DNA from 3 places in the Flammeovirga sp. SubArs3 genome. Region 2 is predicted to be linked to each of the others. Evidence: riboswitches for the same ligand, from Rfam matches in the RefSeq annotation. Region 2 holds a riboswitch; each other region holds the start of a gene.

Region 1 (5,439 bases), on a different contig from region 2:
GAATGTGTTGTTAAAACGGCTACTCCAGTTTAAGCTTTGGCGATCAAAGCTCTGCCCTTCTAATTCACCTTCTACTCTGTAATCATATAAGTTGCCCATTAAATCAATGGTCCACCATTTTACAGGGTTATAGTTTAATGAAAGTTCAAAACCTAAAGCGTAATCAGTTCCTACGTTTTCATAAGTATGTAAAATAACACCTTCAGACCAAACACTCTGAACTCTTTCAATTTTGTTTTGTGTCATTCTATAGTAAGCATCAAAAGATAAAGTAGCTTTTTCTCCTAATCCTTTTAAATAACCAAAATCAAATGAATCTATGTTTTCTGGTAATAAAGCTGGGTTACCTCTACGTACGTTAAAGGCATCTTGCCAAGTAACGAAAGGCTCTAAGTAATATCCTCTTGGTCTTTCAATTCTTCGAGAATAACTCAACATCAATTGGTCTTCTTTCGGCAATCCATAAGATAGGTGAATCGTTGGGAAAACATTCCACTGATCAACAGGATAGTCCTCTTCAGTTCCTTCAAGGTTGATGTTTCGGCCTGTATACTCCGCTCGCAATCCACCCTGATAACCAAAGTTACCTACCTTACCGGCATACATACCGTAAAGCGAGTGGATTGTTTGCGTGTAGTTGGTAGTAAAGCTATAGTCTGGTGCAAAGACATAGTCACCAGTCGACACATCATAATTATATACCTCGTTAATATCTTGTGATTTGTTCCATCTTGTTTGCCATCCTGCTTCAAACTTGTCTGTTTTTCCGATAGGCAACGTATAATCTATTTTAGCTCTTAATCTTCCTCCAGGGCCAATTTCTGTAGACCTCTGGCCTGAAGTTGGGTTTTCTGCAATCACTCCGCTTGCATCTTTTGGATACAACTCATTGATTGAGCTCTCGGTCATATCTCTACCGCCATAATCTACCATAGCATCTAAAGTATGTCCTTTTTTATCTTTGAATTTATGTTGATAAGCTAAGTTTGCACTGTAGTATAAACCACCTCTTTGCCAATATTCACTAGAAATATATTCCGTCTCGTTAATCGGTTGGTCACTCCCTCCAATTTGTTGGTATTCATAGAAATTCGCATCCATCCCACCATACATTTTAAAATCACCAACTCTACCAGATAGTTTAATGAAATCATTATCCGAAATAGAATATTCAGCACCCGCTTGAATACCCATTACTTCGAAAGTACGTTCTCTTTCTCCATCAGAAATCACATAAGAAGTGGTATCATTTGTAGTAGTTCTACGTTCAGATTTATAGCTACCTGGACCTGGTCTCTTATTGTAATTAGCTCCGATATAGTAGTTCCATTTTTTCTTTCTGAAGTTTAGTAAGAAGTCTCCACCAATTCTTCCATACCTACCCACATTAAAGTTGGCTACACCATTTACACCTTCTAACTTATTTTTCTTTGTGATGATGTTGATAATACCAGCAGTACCATCGGGATCATACTTTGCAGAAGGGTTTGTAATCAACTCTATATTTTCAATTGTACTAGCAGGAATTTGTTGTAATGCTTCAGAAGCATCTAATACTGAAGGTCTACCATCAATTAAAACAGTAAATCCAGAACTGCCTCTTAAACTCACATTGCCATCACCATCTACAGTTACAGAAGGAATATTTTCTAAGATATCTACTGCTGTTCCTGACATTGCGGCAAACTGAGTTCCTACATTAACTACTTTCTTATCGATATCATAAGTCACAGAATTTTGAGTACCAACTACTTCAACAGCGTCTAAAACTTCAGCATCTGTAGACAACTCTACTTCTCCTAAGTTTGCTTTATAATTGGGTTTACCTATTTCAACACCATCAATAATATTCTTCTGAAAACCGATAAAAGAGATTTCAACAGTAAACATTCCTTCAGGAATATTTTTCACAACAAACATACCTTCAAGGTTCGTTACTGTTCCTCCAATAAGTGTATGTGATGCTTGATCAAAAATACTTACAGTAGCATATTCTACAGGTACATTACTACCTGCTTCTTTTACCTTACCTAGAATAATACCTTTTTTAATTGGGTCGTTGGCATATGCTGCTGAAACAATAATGAAAGTTATAAATGCGATTAATGTGGAAGTTTTTCTGAACATGAATTGAGTCGAATTTAAATGATATCACAAAAGTAGGTTTCAAATCTGTAGCAAATCTGAAGAAAACTGTAGTTTTATTTTTTTTGAAAAAAATTCGATTTATTCCACTCTTTGTGAGTATATTAGATTACAGTGTTCATAAAATTTGAAAAAAAATAAAGCATGAAATCTATTGATCTTTAAACCAATTATCTATATTTGCATCGCATTACTTATCAAGAAAGGCAGAGGGATTGGGCCCAATGAAGTCTTGGCAACCTGCGCTCCTCAAAGCAAGGTGCTAACTCCCAACTCGAAGGTGTTCGAGAAAAGATGAGTTTATCTCCAGAAAAATTTCATTAAGTACTGTCAATCAGTACAATGTCTAAAATTGATAAGTACTTGGGTTAACATTTAATCTTAGACTGATTGGCTTTTAGGAATATTTATCTCAACTGTTGTATTATTATTTTATCAACAGTATTTACTAGCTGCTTTGAATTACAGGAGCAGCTTCAGATTATGGGAGACGGAAAAGGAAACTATTCTTTTACGTTTGATTTTTCACAAAGTAAAGAGTTGCTAAATATTGTTTCTGCTTATAAAAATGCAGAGGGCAATAGCATTTTCCAACCCAGTCAATTTAAGAAACCTTTGATGCTCATTGCAGAAGAACTTGATAACGTTCCCGGTGTGTATGATAGTAGATCAGTGATCGATACTACACATTGGAAATTAGGAATTAGGTTCGCCTTTGTTGACATCCATGCCTTAAATAGTGCACTATCAAAATTGGACAGAGCCAAAAAAAATGAGGACACTTTTTTGAAAATGAAAAAAAGAAAGGCCGAATGGATACGAAATGTCGATTGGAAAACGCTTATTACAGAACATATGCCATCATCTTCGGATGCCAATACGATTATGACTCAGCATATCGACTCTGCAAATTATAGTTTTCACTGGATGTTAAACCGAGAAATTAAAACAGTTAAATCATACGAAATAGAGCGTTTAGGCTCAACCGAACTCATATATAAAGGCAAAATCCCAAATAGTGATAATGTAGACTTCATTACACAATGGGATGTTAAATTCAAGTAGATTCTAAGAACAGAATATAAAATATGACGTATTTATTCACATCCGAGTCCGTTTCAGAAGGACATCCTGATAAAATCGCTGATCAAATTTCAGACGCGATTCTAGATGCTATGTTAAAGCAAGACCCTGCCTCTCGCGTGGCTTGTGAAACTATGGTAACTACTGGATTAGCTGTAATCGCAGGTGAAGTTACTACAAAAGCATACGTTGAAATCCCTGACGTTGTAAGGGAAACAATTGATAAAATCGGATATAACAAAGAAGATTACTACTTCGCAGCACACTCTTGTGGTGTACAAGTAGCTCTACATAGTCAATCTCCAGACATCGCTCAAGGTGTAAATGTTGGAGAAGGTGTCGACAAAGAACAAGGTGCCGGTGACCAAGGTATGATGTTCGGTTATGCGACAACTGAAACTGAAGACTATATGCCAATGGCTTTGGCTTTCTCTCATGGCTTAGTGAAAAGATTAGCTGAAATCCGTAAGCATGAACCAGAATTAATCGGTTACTTAAGACCTGACGCTAAGGCTCAAGTTACCATCGAATATAATGAAGACAATACTCCTTTAAGAGTTCATACTATTGTTGTTTCAACACAACACGATGAGTTCCCTGGAATTTCTGACGATGACGCATTAGCACAAATCGCAGAAGATGTGAAGAAGCATGTTATCCCTACAGTTATCCCTGCAGAGTTGATTGATGCGAATACAATTTTCCACATCAACCCAACAGGTAAGTTTGTTATTGGTGGTCCTCACGGTGATGCTGGATTAACTGGTCGTAAAATCATTGTAGATACTTACGGTGGTAAAGGTGCTCACGGTGGTGGTGCTTTTTCTGGTAAAGATCCTTCGAAAGTAGATAGATCTGCTGCTTATGCATCAAGACATATCGCTAAAAACTTAGTAGCTGCAGGTATCGCAGATGAAGCATTAGTACAAGTTGCCTATGCAATTGGTGTTTCTCACCCGGTATCATTGAATGTAACGACTTATGGTACTGCTAAAGTTGATTTAACTGATGCTGAAATCTCTAAGAAAATCGAAGAAATCTTCGATATGAGACCTAAAGCTATTGTTGACCGCTTAGGATTAACTAACCCTATTTTTGCTCCAACAGCTGCTTACGGTCATATGGGACAAAAGCCTTATAAAAAAGAAGTTGAAGTTGAAGTGAAAGATATTGTAGAAAGCAATGGTCAAAAAGTAACGACAACAAAACTTGAAAATAAAGAAGTAGAATTCTTTACATGGGAAAAATTAGACTATGTAGATAAGATTAAATCTGCATTTGGTATCTAATATTTTTATGTAAAAAGTATTTTTTCTGAATCCTTGTTGGTAATTTCAAATCAACAAGGATTTTTTTATTATGCGTACTTTACAAATACTATTCATATTAATTTTTAGTTTTCAATCTCTTTTCTGTTGGGCACAAAATATTACCGATAACCATTCAGAGTTTAAACAAGAAGTTAAAAACCGAAAAACTGTTGGACTTGTACTAAGCGGTGGTGGTGCAAAAGGTATTGCTCATATCACTGTCATAAAAGTATTGGAAGAATATGGAATCCCTATCGACTATATTACAGGTACATCGATGGGAGCTATTGTTGGCGGATTTTATGCTGCAGGTTACACTACCGATGAAATGATTACGATATTGAGTGATCCTGAATTTCAAGATTGGGTCAACGGTAAAGTCAATACTGAAGATCAATATTATTTTGGACGACAATCCAGAGGTGCCGAATGGATCAATTTTAATATAGAACTAGACTCCATTTATGGTTTCTCATGGAATCCGACTATAGTACCGGATGGATTATTAAACTATAATCTATCTGCAAGACTCTATAAAAAATCCAAAGAAATAAATTACGACTTTGACAACTTAGATATTCCTTTTAGAGCTGTAGCTGCAGATGTATTTGAAAGAAAAGCTATTGTAATTGATCATGGGCCATTAGAAAAAGCAGTCAGAGCTTCGATGGCTGTCCCTCTTGTTTTTAGGCCTGTTAAAATCGATGGAAAATATTTATATGACGGTGGTATATATAATAATATCCCTGTTGATGTCATGAAAGAGGAGTTTAACCCTGATATGGTTATTGCCGTCAACCTAGGGGCACATGATATGCTTGCGAAATACCCTGAAAATGATGAAGAATTAATTAAGGGAAATATCCTCAAGTACATCGTTATGAACAATGTATATCCTAAA
Region 2 (5,439 bases):
TTAGTATTTATTGGGATGATTGGTGCCTACGTATGCCACAAGGTAGATTATATTTTCTATTCTAGATTATCAAGATATGCCTTACTTCTTTCTATTCCACTTCTACTTTTCACATGGTTCTTTGGTTCTGAGATAAACAGTGCATCGCGTTGGATCAGTATTCCATTTATCAACTTTACTTTCCAACCCTCTGATTTAGCTCGATTGGCCTTAATTACCAATATGGCATCCATGCTATGGAAAAGGCAACGAGATATTGGAGAGTTCAATAAAGCCATAGTACCTCTACTAGTATGGACAGGTATTATCTGTGGATTGATCGGTGTTTCAGATATTTCAACTGCATCGTTATTGTTTCTAACGATCATGCTTCAATTATTTATTGGACGTGTTCCTGTTAAGTATTTAGTGATGCTAGTAGGTATCGGCATTCTGGCAGGAGCTTTTGTTTATCAATTTGGTCAAAGAGGTGGTACTGCTGTTAGTCGTCTTACCTCATTTATGAGTGAAACAGAAGTACCTTATCAAGCTGAGCAATCTTATATAGCTATATCAACAGGCGGATTATGGGGTAAAGGTGTTGGAGATAGTACGCAAAGAAACTTTCTACCTCATTCCTATTCTGATTTTGTTTTTGCAATTGTAGTAGAAGAATACGGATTGATTGGGGCTATAGTCATCATTGGATTATATCTTACTCTACTTTATCGGGGAATGATTATCGTTGCCAATAGTCAAAAAGCATTCGGGGGTTTATTAGCGTCGGGGCTCACCTTTAGCTTAATACTTCAATCTTTTGTTCATATGGGCGTAGTCGTTGGATTATTACCATTAACAGGTCTTCCATTACCTTTAATTAGTATGGGTGGTACTTCCTTATTATTTACAGGTATGACCATCGGAATTATTCTTTCAGTAAGTAAATCGACTCAAGAAGAATCGGAAGAAGTTCGTTTCAAAAGGGCAGAAAGATCGAAAAAAAGAATGGGACAAGATGGAACAAACAGACCTAAAAACGTACGATTGAATTCATAATATAAAAGAATCATACATATTATTTTCCTTGTCTTAATATTTAGACAAGAACACAAAAGTCACTCTAATCTAAGGGTGACTTTCTTTATTTATTACAAATCATTCAACTGTCTATAAGAATAATACCATACTTAAAAAGTACATGAAATGAGAAGTCATAATTATTTGGTCTAAAATAATCACAAAAGCAACGAAACCTCACTTCTCTTTTTTTTACCTCATCAACTTTTGACAAGACATTGATGTTTGTTTAATTGAATTCCTGTTAGACCTAATTTTAAAATTCTATTCAATCTATGACTTACAGCACTACTATTCAGGATCAGTATAAGAAGATGCTACATACTATTTCTCAGCAGATCAGAAGCAATTCTGTTGGCGAATTAGAGATCTTACACAAAAGTATACATCAACTCTGTAAGCTATCCGGGAGTAGTTATGGCTTCATAGGTTTAGTAGAAGACCAACATTACTTAACGAACTATAAACAACTTATAGAATGTAACCAAAATCATGGCCGTATCCCTATGATGGGGAACGGTCCATTATCAACGCCATCAAAGGCACATCGTTATTTGAAATTATCGTATCATAGAAGAGTACCATTTTTCAGTTTCGATCAAGAACGTTTTAATAGTGGAATGTCTTGGTTTTCTTATATACTGATCCCTATCTATGACAACTCCAGACAAGTTGGATTAATTGGTTTATGTGATAGAAAAAGTGGTTATGATAAGAACTTTATATTAGAAATTTCTCCTATATGCAGAGAACTAAGAAAGATCATACTACAGAATTTCTATAAAACAGATATTTCTAGAGCACAACCTGTATACAGTTATTCTGTACATACTGAATCTCCAGCTTTTGATATAATGCTCACTATAGATGATTTTTACAATACTAAATTGAGTAATATCGTCTGGACCCAATACTTTGGCTCTAATAAAGCATTGATCACTGATTTAATTGTAAAAGAGGATCACGCTTCTTTTTATGATTTAATCCAAAAAGCAAGAACTACAGGATTATCTCAGAATACAACATTAAGATTTAAGCGTAAGAATAAAACCTTGTATTTTAAAACAAGGATTCTTTTTCTGAGAAAGTCCCATCAAATACAAATTATTGCACAAGATATATCCGACCGATTCTCACAGTCAACAGACAGTAAGGTTCGAAAGGACTATCTTCGGCCTATTAGACTTTTGTTTTAAAAACCCAATAAAATATTAGATACTATAGTGTGACTACTTAAAAATATTTCTTTACCTAAAAATACCTATTCAGTCTTATTGGATAGGTATTCTTCTATTTTAGAGAGAAGTGAATTACCATAAAACTTAGGAGAAGAATGGTCTTGTTTATTTCTTAATCCTAATAGTTTTTCAGCTTGTAACATCGTTAAGCTCCTTAACTTTACTTCTTCAGAGGATGATACAAAACCTCCTTTTAAGATGGCATAGCATTCTTGTAAATTCAATTCAAAAGGTTCTTTTTGCATGTTAGTTTACACATTTAAGTGGTATTAAATTGCAAGCTACATCAAGATATTGGGAGGATTCTGCTTTTATTTTGTCTTAGAATCAGACCACATCGATTTTGCCACCGTGGCTTGCTTTGCTCGGTTGGCACCATTTAAGGTTCTTGATGTTTTCAGTACAATTTTAGTAAACAGATTTATTCCGAGCAATTAATTTCAATTCATTAACACTACTGTCTTACCTATTAAAATGATTACGCTCACCTTCATCATCATATTTCGGCATTTTTTTGTAAATTGATTACAAACCTAAATAACATGCAATCGATTAAATTCTGTAGTTACTCTTTAATACTTTTCCTTTTTCTTACAAGTTGTGAATCAGACAAAGAGGCGATCAAGAATGAAGCATACCCTCTTGAACTCCCTTCACATTTTGGAAAACAATATACATTACCAGATCACAACCCTACAACTACTGTTGGTGTTGAATTGGGACGTATGTTATTTTACGACACCCAATTATCAAGAGATCAGTCTACTTCATGTGCTACTTGTCATCAACAAAAATTGGCATTTACAGATGGAAAAGCATTAGCCGAAGGAATTCACGGTAGAGTGGGTACTTTTAGTAGTATGTCTATCCAAAATGCCCCTTGGCAAGCTAAATTCTTTTGGGATGGAAGAGCAAACTCTTTAGAGCAACAAGCCTTAGAACCTATTGAAAATCCTTTGGAAATGGATATGACACTAACAGAAGTGATTGAGCGGTTAACTTCTGACGATAGATATCCTGAACTATTTAAGATTGTATTTGGTAGTGAAGAAATTACAGAAGAAAGAATTGGTATGTCAATCGCTCAATTCGAAAGAACATTAATCTCAAGTAATTCAAAATATGATCAATACCTAAAAGGTAGCTATACCCCTACTGAAGAAGAATTATTGGGTATACAGTTATTCTTCACACACCCAGAACCATCACAGAACTTAAGAGGTGGTAACTGTGGCGACTGCCACCTAAATATTCTAACTTCTGGAGATGGTAAAGGATTTCGTGGTTTCCACAATAATGGTTTAGATAATGATGAACAACTAAAAGATGGATTAATGACGGTAAGTGGGTCTATCTATGACAAGGGCAAATTTAAAGCTCCAACATTAAGAAATATTGCTGTAACAGCTCCATATATGCATGATGGAAGGTTTTCGACTCTTGAAGAGGTTATTGAACATTACGATGAACATATCGTGATGAGTGCCACACTAGACCCTTTGATCAGAGAAGCAAGCAATGAACCTATTTTTCCAGGAGACCCAATAGTATTGCATTTAACAGCAAAAGAAAAGAAAGCTATATTAAGCTTCTTGAAAATGTTAACCGATGAAACCTTCCTTAATGACCCCAAGTTTTCTAACCCATTTACGGATGAATAAATAACTTATGGTTCTACTACTTCAGATAGTCTTTTTAATAATCGTTTACAAGTAAAGGCTACCTCAATAATTTTATGCAAATTTGTTTACCTTTTGTTAAAAAAGGATCGGATTATCATTCAAAAAGATTCAAATATATATTATGAGTTTAGATAAAGAACTTGAAAAAAGAAGTAGAAATACCTGTGAATTATGTGGTGCCACTGAAAATTTATCTCCTTATTTAGTTGAACCAAAGTCATCTAAAGATACATCAGACCACGCTTACTTATGTAGTAATTGTCAAACTCAGATTGATAATGCTGATCAGATGGATGTGAACCATTGGAGATGTCTTAACGATAGTATGTGGAATGAAAATCATGCTGTACAAGTTCTTGCATGGAGAATGCTAACCAGATTAAGAAGTGAAGGTTGGCCTCAAGATCTTTTAGATATGCTTTATTTAGACGAAGATACTCAAGCATGGGCAGAAGCCACAGGTGAAGGTATTTCTGATGAAGATAAAGTGATCCACAAAGATGCCAACGGTGCTACATTGGAAAATGGAGATTCAGTTGTTCTTATTAAGGATCTAAATGTAAAAGGTGCTAACTTTACAGCAAAGAGAGGTACAGCTGTTCGCAATATCTCATTAGTTCATGACAACCCCGAACATATTGAAGGTAAGGTAAACGGTCAGCAGATTGTGATACTTACAAAATATGTAAAGAAATAAATTGGGAATTAATTATCAACATTCTCATAATCTTGAAGCCTTGTTGGATATTTCCTTCAAGGCTTTTTCTTTCTCTCATTTTTAGGATTTTCTCACAACTTATTCTATCAGTTTAATAACTTTTCACCAAACTATTGTTACCTAAAATTTATTAACGAGTTTAACCACTGATTGTGTGCGACTTTAAACTAATAAACACCGTATACTAACTACTGTCAATTAACGATTTCCAACCTATTGTTTACATTATGAATGAGGGGAGCAACAACAAGTTACATACTTTATCATCAATTAGTATTTTAGATTTAATATCATCATTCTCAAATCAATTAACATTGGAATCACAGAAAGAAGTGATTAAAAATGTACTATTGATTAGAAATGTTGATTACAGAGATCATGAAAGAATTCTAAACATTGATAATCTTTCGAAGAAAAAAGTGATATACCATGTCTTGGAAGAATTTAACCTACCTCCAGTAGATATCTATATCACCGAATTATTGGATTGCTTAGAAATGGAAATTTCACTTCATTCTAAAAATACACAATAGATTACTGAACATACAAAAGTGATTACACTCGCATTAGTAAGATCTATTGTCTACCTTTTCGTCTTCTATTTTTTTGATATCTCGGTACTCCTGAAAAGGAATCTGTAATAGATTCTTGATGGGTTCATTCTCTTGTGGGCTCATATGAGTATCAATTCCATATGTCAACATTTTATTATCTACATTGGCATATGTTCCAAACACATGATCCC
Region 3 (5,439 bases), on a different contig from region 2:
TCTAATAGTACGTTGTGTAAGAAATTGTTTCTAACATCAGCAGAACCATTTCCTTCACCAACCCACTCAATACTACCTGGAAGGTAAGCGTTACGTTTTGCAGAAGTAATATCTCCACCGATATTTATCTTACCTGTTAATCCTTCAACAAATTCAGCCTCAACGTAAGCGTTACCTAAAACTCTTTGTGTATTTGTGAAATCACGTACAGAATTCGCCATGATGTATGGGTTTTTCTCTAGTAAGTTAGGTGACGAATAGTCTTGAGGTAATAATGGAGACATACGGATCATGTTGTTGATAACACCTCCATCAAGAGCACCACCCACACCATAAGGCAAGTTGTTGTTCTTTGTAAATGAACCCATCATATTAGCACCTAATGTTACTTTCTTAGATAGCTTTTGTGTGATGTTCATTCTACCTCCAATTCTTTCCATACCAGAGTTAATCATGATACCATCTTGGTTAAGATAGTTTACTGAGAATCTATACTGAGTATTTGCCGTACCACCAGAAACCCCTAAATTGTGATTTTGAGTGATAGCTTGTCTTGTCATTACTTCTTGCCAATCTGTATTAGCATCTAAATCTAAAGGAGTTGAGCCTTCAGCTTGTGTGGCTGCTCTGTATTCTGATGCAGTAAGTACATCTAGCTTTTTTGCGATGTTTGAGATACCTACATATGCATCGTAATTGACTTTGGCTTGTCCTTCTTTACCCTTCTTTGTTGTAATAATAATAACACCATTTGCACCTCTGGCACCATAAATTGCTGTTGCAGATGCATCCTTTAGGATATCAAAAGATTCAATATCCGCAGGGTTGATAGATGCTAAAGGGTTTTTTGAAGCCGATGCAGAGTATACTCCTGCTGTACCTGGGTCTGAGGCAGTATTATCAATAGGGAAGCCATCAATAACATACAAAGGCTCATTGGATGCAGTAAGTGATGTACCACCTCTAACTCTGATGTTTACACCTGCACCTGGTTCACCAGAAGAAGGCGTCATCTGAACACCAGCAATTTTACCTTGGATCAATTGATCTGGTGATGTAAGTACACCTTGGTTAAAATCTTCAGATTTCACAGATGACATTGCACCTGTAACATCTTTCTTTTCCATTTGGCCGTATCCAACTACCACCACTTCTTCAAGTTGTTCAGCATCTACTTTCATTGAAATACTGAAGTTGGAAGTGTTTCCAATAGCGATTGATTGGTCAAAATAACCAATATAACTAAACGTTAATGTTTCTGCACTTTCAGGGACATTTAGTGAGAATTTTCCTTCAAAATTGGTTGTAGTTCCGGTTGTAGTTCCTGTTACAATAACGTTTACTCCAGGCATTGGGGAATTCGTTTCATCATAGATAATACCCGTCAGGTTTCGTTCTTGAGCATACGTAGAAGTCAGTGTTGCTAACGACAGAATCGCCAACAGACTGAAGAGTTGTAATAATCTTTTCATTAGTTAAAATTGTAGTTTATAGGACAGACATGAATTGTTGTGATCATCTCATGTTCAAAAAATAGTTAGACAAAAGAGTATAGCATTAAATAGATTGTTTATTTCATTTTCATCAAGAGCGCTCATGTGTTGGCTATAGTTTGTCTATCACAATTCTAAAGCTAATCTGAATTAAAAACAAATGTTAAATGCAGTGCTAATTCTTGAGATAAAGCGTTTTTATTGCACTTTTTATGGAAGCACAAACGTTTTGTAGCGCAACACCTGAATCAATCACCAACTAAACCGGTTGCATTAATATGATAACGAAATAAAATATACGAATTAAATTATTTAGAAACCTGTTGCGCAATCGGTAGATAAAATATTTAAAATGTACTGAATACGTTTAAAAATTGCATATTTCTATCATTTATCATCTGTCAAAAAAATCAAAAAAAATTACTGATTTTTCAATAAATCGGACCTTTTCATGCAAAATCTGTGGGCTTTTCTTCATTTTGTCATTATCTTGCGGCGTGCTTATCAAGAATGACAGAGAGAACGGGCTCGTAGATGTCATGGCAACCGTTGTTCCCAGCGATAGGTGCCAATTCCCGCTTCGGAAGTGTCCGAGAAAGATGAGTAGAAGCATTCGATCTAGAATGAGGGTCTCAGAGAAACTTTAAGCACGTTTTAACTCTCCTATTTTATAAAATAGTTGAGTATGTGAAACGTAACTTTCAAAATATTAAGATGTCAGAAAAACTCCAGGAGTTAGCAAAAGAACGAGTGTTGATTTTGGACGGTGCCATGGGTACTATGATCCAAAGACACAAATTAGGTGAGGATGATTACAGAGGCGAGCGTTACAAAGATCACCCATGTGACGTTAAAGGTAATAATGATATGTTATCTATTACTCAGCCGAATATTATCAGAGATATTCATAAACAGTATTTTGAAGCAGGTTGTGATATCGTAGAAACTAATACATTTAGTGGTACTACAATCGCAATGGCCGACTATGAAATGGAAAGCGAAGTTTACGAGTTAAACTATGCGTCTGCGAAGTTGGCAAAAGAAGCTGCATTAGAATTTACTGAGAAGGAACCTCACAAACCTCGTTTTGTAGCTGGAGCCATTGGTCCTACCAACCGTACTGCTTCAATTTCGCCAGATGTAAATGATCCTGGTTATAGAGCCGTTACATTTGATGATCTTGTGGAGGCTTATTATTTACAAGTTCAAGGCTTAGCAGAAGGTGGTGTAGATACGATTCTTATCGAAACCGTTTTTGATACCTTAAACTGTAAAGCTGCACTGTTTGCTGCAGACAAATATTTTACTGATGTAGAAAATGGAAATGTTACTCCCGCTGCCCCAAAAGGTAGAGAAGAGGAATTTCCTAACCAATATAAAGGAAAACGTCTGCCATTGATGGTATCTGGTACTATTACTGATGCTTCTGGTAGAACACTTTCAGGACAGGTAGTAGAGGCATTCTGGAACTCTATTAGACATGCCGATTTATTTAGTGTAGGTTTAAACTGTGCATTAGGTGCAGATTTACTTCGTCCATATATTCAAGAGTTATCTAGGGTAGCAGACGTAAATGTTTCTGCATATCCTAACGCTGGCCTACCCAACGAATTTGGCGAATATGATCAGACATCAGAAGAAATGAGTGATATCTTAAAATCTTTTGATGGATTAGTTAATATCGTAGGTGGATGTTGTGGTACTACTCCAGATCATATTGCTGGTATCGCTAAAACATTTAGTCAAGCAAAAGTAAGAGAGGTTACTACAAAAGAACCTTATCAAAGACTTAGTGGTTTAGAACCTGTAACGATCAAGCCAGATAGTATCTTCGTCAATGTAGGTGAAAGAGCCAACGTAACCGGTTCAGCAAAATTCCGTCGATTAATTGAAAACGGAGAGTTTGAGGAAGCGATTGAAGTAGTAAGACACCAAGTGGAAGGTGGTGCTCAAGTGATCGACGTCAATATGGACGAAGGAATGTTAGATTCTAAGGAGTGTATGACACGTTTCTTAAACCTTATTGCTTCTGAACCGGATATCGCTAAGCTTCCAATCATGGTCGACTCATCTAAATGGGAGATTATTGAAGCAGGCTTAAAGACTTTGCAAGGTAAAGGTATTGTTAACTCGATTTCACTTAAAGAAGGAGAGGAAGACTTTATTCAAAAATCAACACTCATTAAAAAGTATGGTGCAGCTGCTGTTGTCATGGCTTTTGATGAAGAAGGACAAGCAGATAACTTCGAAAGAAGAAAAGAAATCTGTTCTCGTTCTTATGATATCCTAGTAAACAAAGTAGGATTCCCTCCACAAGATATCATCTTTGACCCTAACATTTTAGCGGTTGCCACAGGTATCGAAGAGCATAATAATTATGCTGTAGATTTCTTTAAAGGTACACAGTGGATCAAAGAAAATTTACCACATGCATTAGTAAGTGGTGGTGTATCTAATATCTCTTTCTCTTTCAGAGGTAATAATGCTGTTAGGGAAGCCATGCACTCAGTCTTTTTATATCATGCAGGTAAAGCAGGTATGGATATGGGTATTGTAAACCCAGGTATGCTTGAGGTATATGAAGAGATTCCAAAAGACTTATTAGAACATGTTGAAGATGTTCTTTTAAATAGAAGAGAAGATGCTACTGAACGTTTAGTTGATTTCGCAGAAACTGTAAAATCAAAGGGTAAGAAAAAAGAGGTTGATCTTTCTTGGAGAGAGAAAACAGTTGAGGAAAGACTTTCTCATGCCCTTGTAAAAGGTTTAGTAGAATTTGTAGAAGAAGATGTAGAGGAAGCTCGCCAAAAATTTGATCGTCCAATTGAAGTGATTGAAGGTCCTTTGATGGATGGTATGAATGTAGTAGGTGACCTATTTGGTGAAGGTAAAATGTTCCTTCCACAAGTAGTGAAATCTGCTCGTGTAATGAAGAAGGCAGTAGCGATTCTTATTCCATATATCGAGGAAGAAAAAGCAAATAATCCAGAGTTGTCTGCATCCTCATCAGCAGGTAAAATTCTAATGGCAACTGTAAAAGGTGATGTACATGATATAGGAAAAAATATTGTAAGTGTTGTTTTAGCATGTAATAATTTCGAAATCATTGACTTAGGTGTAATGGTGCCTTTGGATAAGATTATTAGAACTGCCGTTGAAGAAAAAGTGGATGTTATCGGACTAAGTGGTTTGATTACGCCATCTTTAGATGAGATGGTATACGTTGCTGAAGAACTAGAACGTCAGGAATTAAATATCCCTGTATTGATTGGTGGTGCTACGACTTCAAGAGTCCATACTGCCGTTAAAATTGATCCACAATATTCAGGTTCTGTAGTTCACGTTTTAGATGCTTCGAAATCAGTGCCAATTGCTTCTGCTTATACATCTGAAAATAAAGAGTATAGAGAAGAAGTAATCCAAGAATTTAAAGAAGAATATGCAGTTTTAAGAGAAACTCACGCTAAACGTCAAGGGGCGAAAAAGCTAATTTCTATTGAAGATGCTCGTAATAATAAAGTGGATATCGATTGGGCAACAACACCAATCACTAAACCATCATTCTTAGGTAAAAAAGTATTTGAGAATTATGATTTAGAAGAAATTGCAAAGTATATGGATTGGACGCCATTCTTCCAGACATGGGAATTGGCAGGCCGTTTCCCTGCGATCTTAAAAGATGAGATTGTGGGTAAGCAGGCATCAGATCTATATGATGATGCAAAGGCGATGTTGAAAAATATCATTGATAATAAATTACTTCAGGCCAATGCTGTTATTGGATTCTTCCCTGCAAATAGTATCAATGACGATGATATCGCTTTGTATGATTTTAAAGAAGAAGATGTAGAGTTACCAGATGCAGAACATCATCATTCGTTATTCTACAGAGAAGATCGTACAAATCAAGTAGGTACATTATGTCACTTACGTCAGCAGAATAAAA

Evidence for each region. Region 2 has a riboswitch for S-adenosylmethionine ahead of QL232_RS14790 (hypothetical protein). Riboswitches for the same ligand answer to the same signal wherever they lie in the genome.
Region 1: linked by a shared signal. The riboswitch ahead of QL232_RS07240 (hypothetical protein) and the one ahead of QL232_RS14790 (hypothetical protein) in region 2 are both predicted to bind S-adenosylmethionine.
Region 3: linked by a shared signal. The riboswitch ahead of metH (methionine synthase) and the one ahead of QL232_RS14790 (hypothetical protein) in region 2 are both predicted to bind S-adenosylmethionine.

Annotation. Positions count from the first base shown of each region.
Region 1 covers NZ_CANDOA010000002.1:657,714-663,152, reverse strand. The annotation lists gene QL232_RS07245 (TonB-dependent receptor) at 1-2,127, opposite strand, end outside; SAM riboswitch class I at 2,337-2,446, shown strand; gene QL232_RS07240 (hypothetical protein) at 2,629-3,210, shown strand; gene metK (methionine adenosyltransferase) at 3,234-4,517, shown strand; gene QL232_RS07230 (patatin-like phospholipase family protein) at 4,588-5,439, shown strand, end outside.
Region 2 covers NZ_CANDOA010000004.1:603,389-608,827, reverse strand. The annotation lists gene QL232_RS14800 (FtsW/RodA/SpoVE family cell cycle protein) at 1-1,035, shown strand, start outside; gene QL232_RS14795 (hypothetical protein) at 1,332-2,252, shown strand; gene QL232_RS14790 (hypothetical protein) at 2,318-2,539, opposite strand; SAM-I-IV-variant riboswitch at 2,597-2,694, opposite strand; gene QL232_RS14785 (cytochrome c peroxidase) at 2,837-3,955, shown strand; gene QL232_RS14780 (alkylphosphonate utilization protein) at 4,098-4,673, shown strand; gene QL232_RS14775 (hypothetical protein) at 4,922-5,227, shown strand; gene QL232_RS14770 (sterol desaturase family protein) at 5,261-5,439, opposite strand, start outside.
Region 3 covers NZ_CANDOA010000001.1:40,744-46,182, reverse strand. The annotation lists gene QL232_RS00195 (TonB-dependent receptor) at 1-1,472, opposite strand, end outside; SAM riboswitch class I at 1,992-2,099, shown strand; gene metH (methionine synthase) at 2,208-5,439, shown strand, end outside.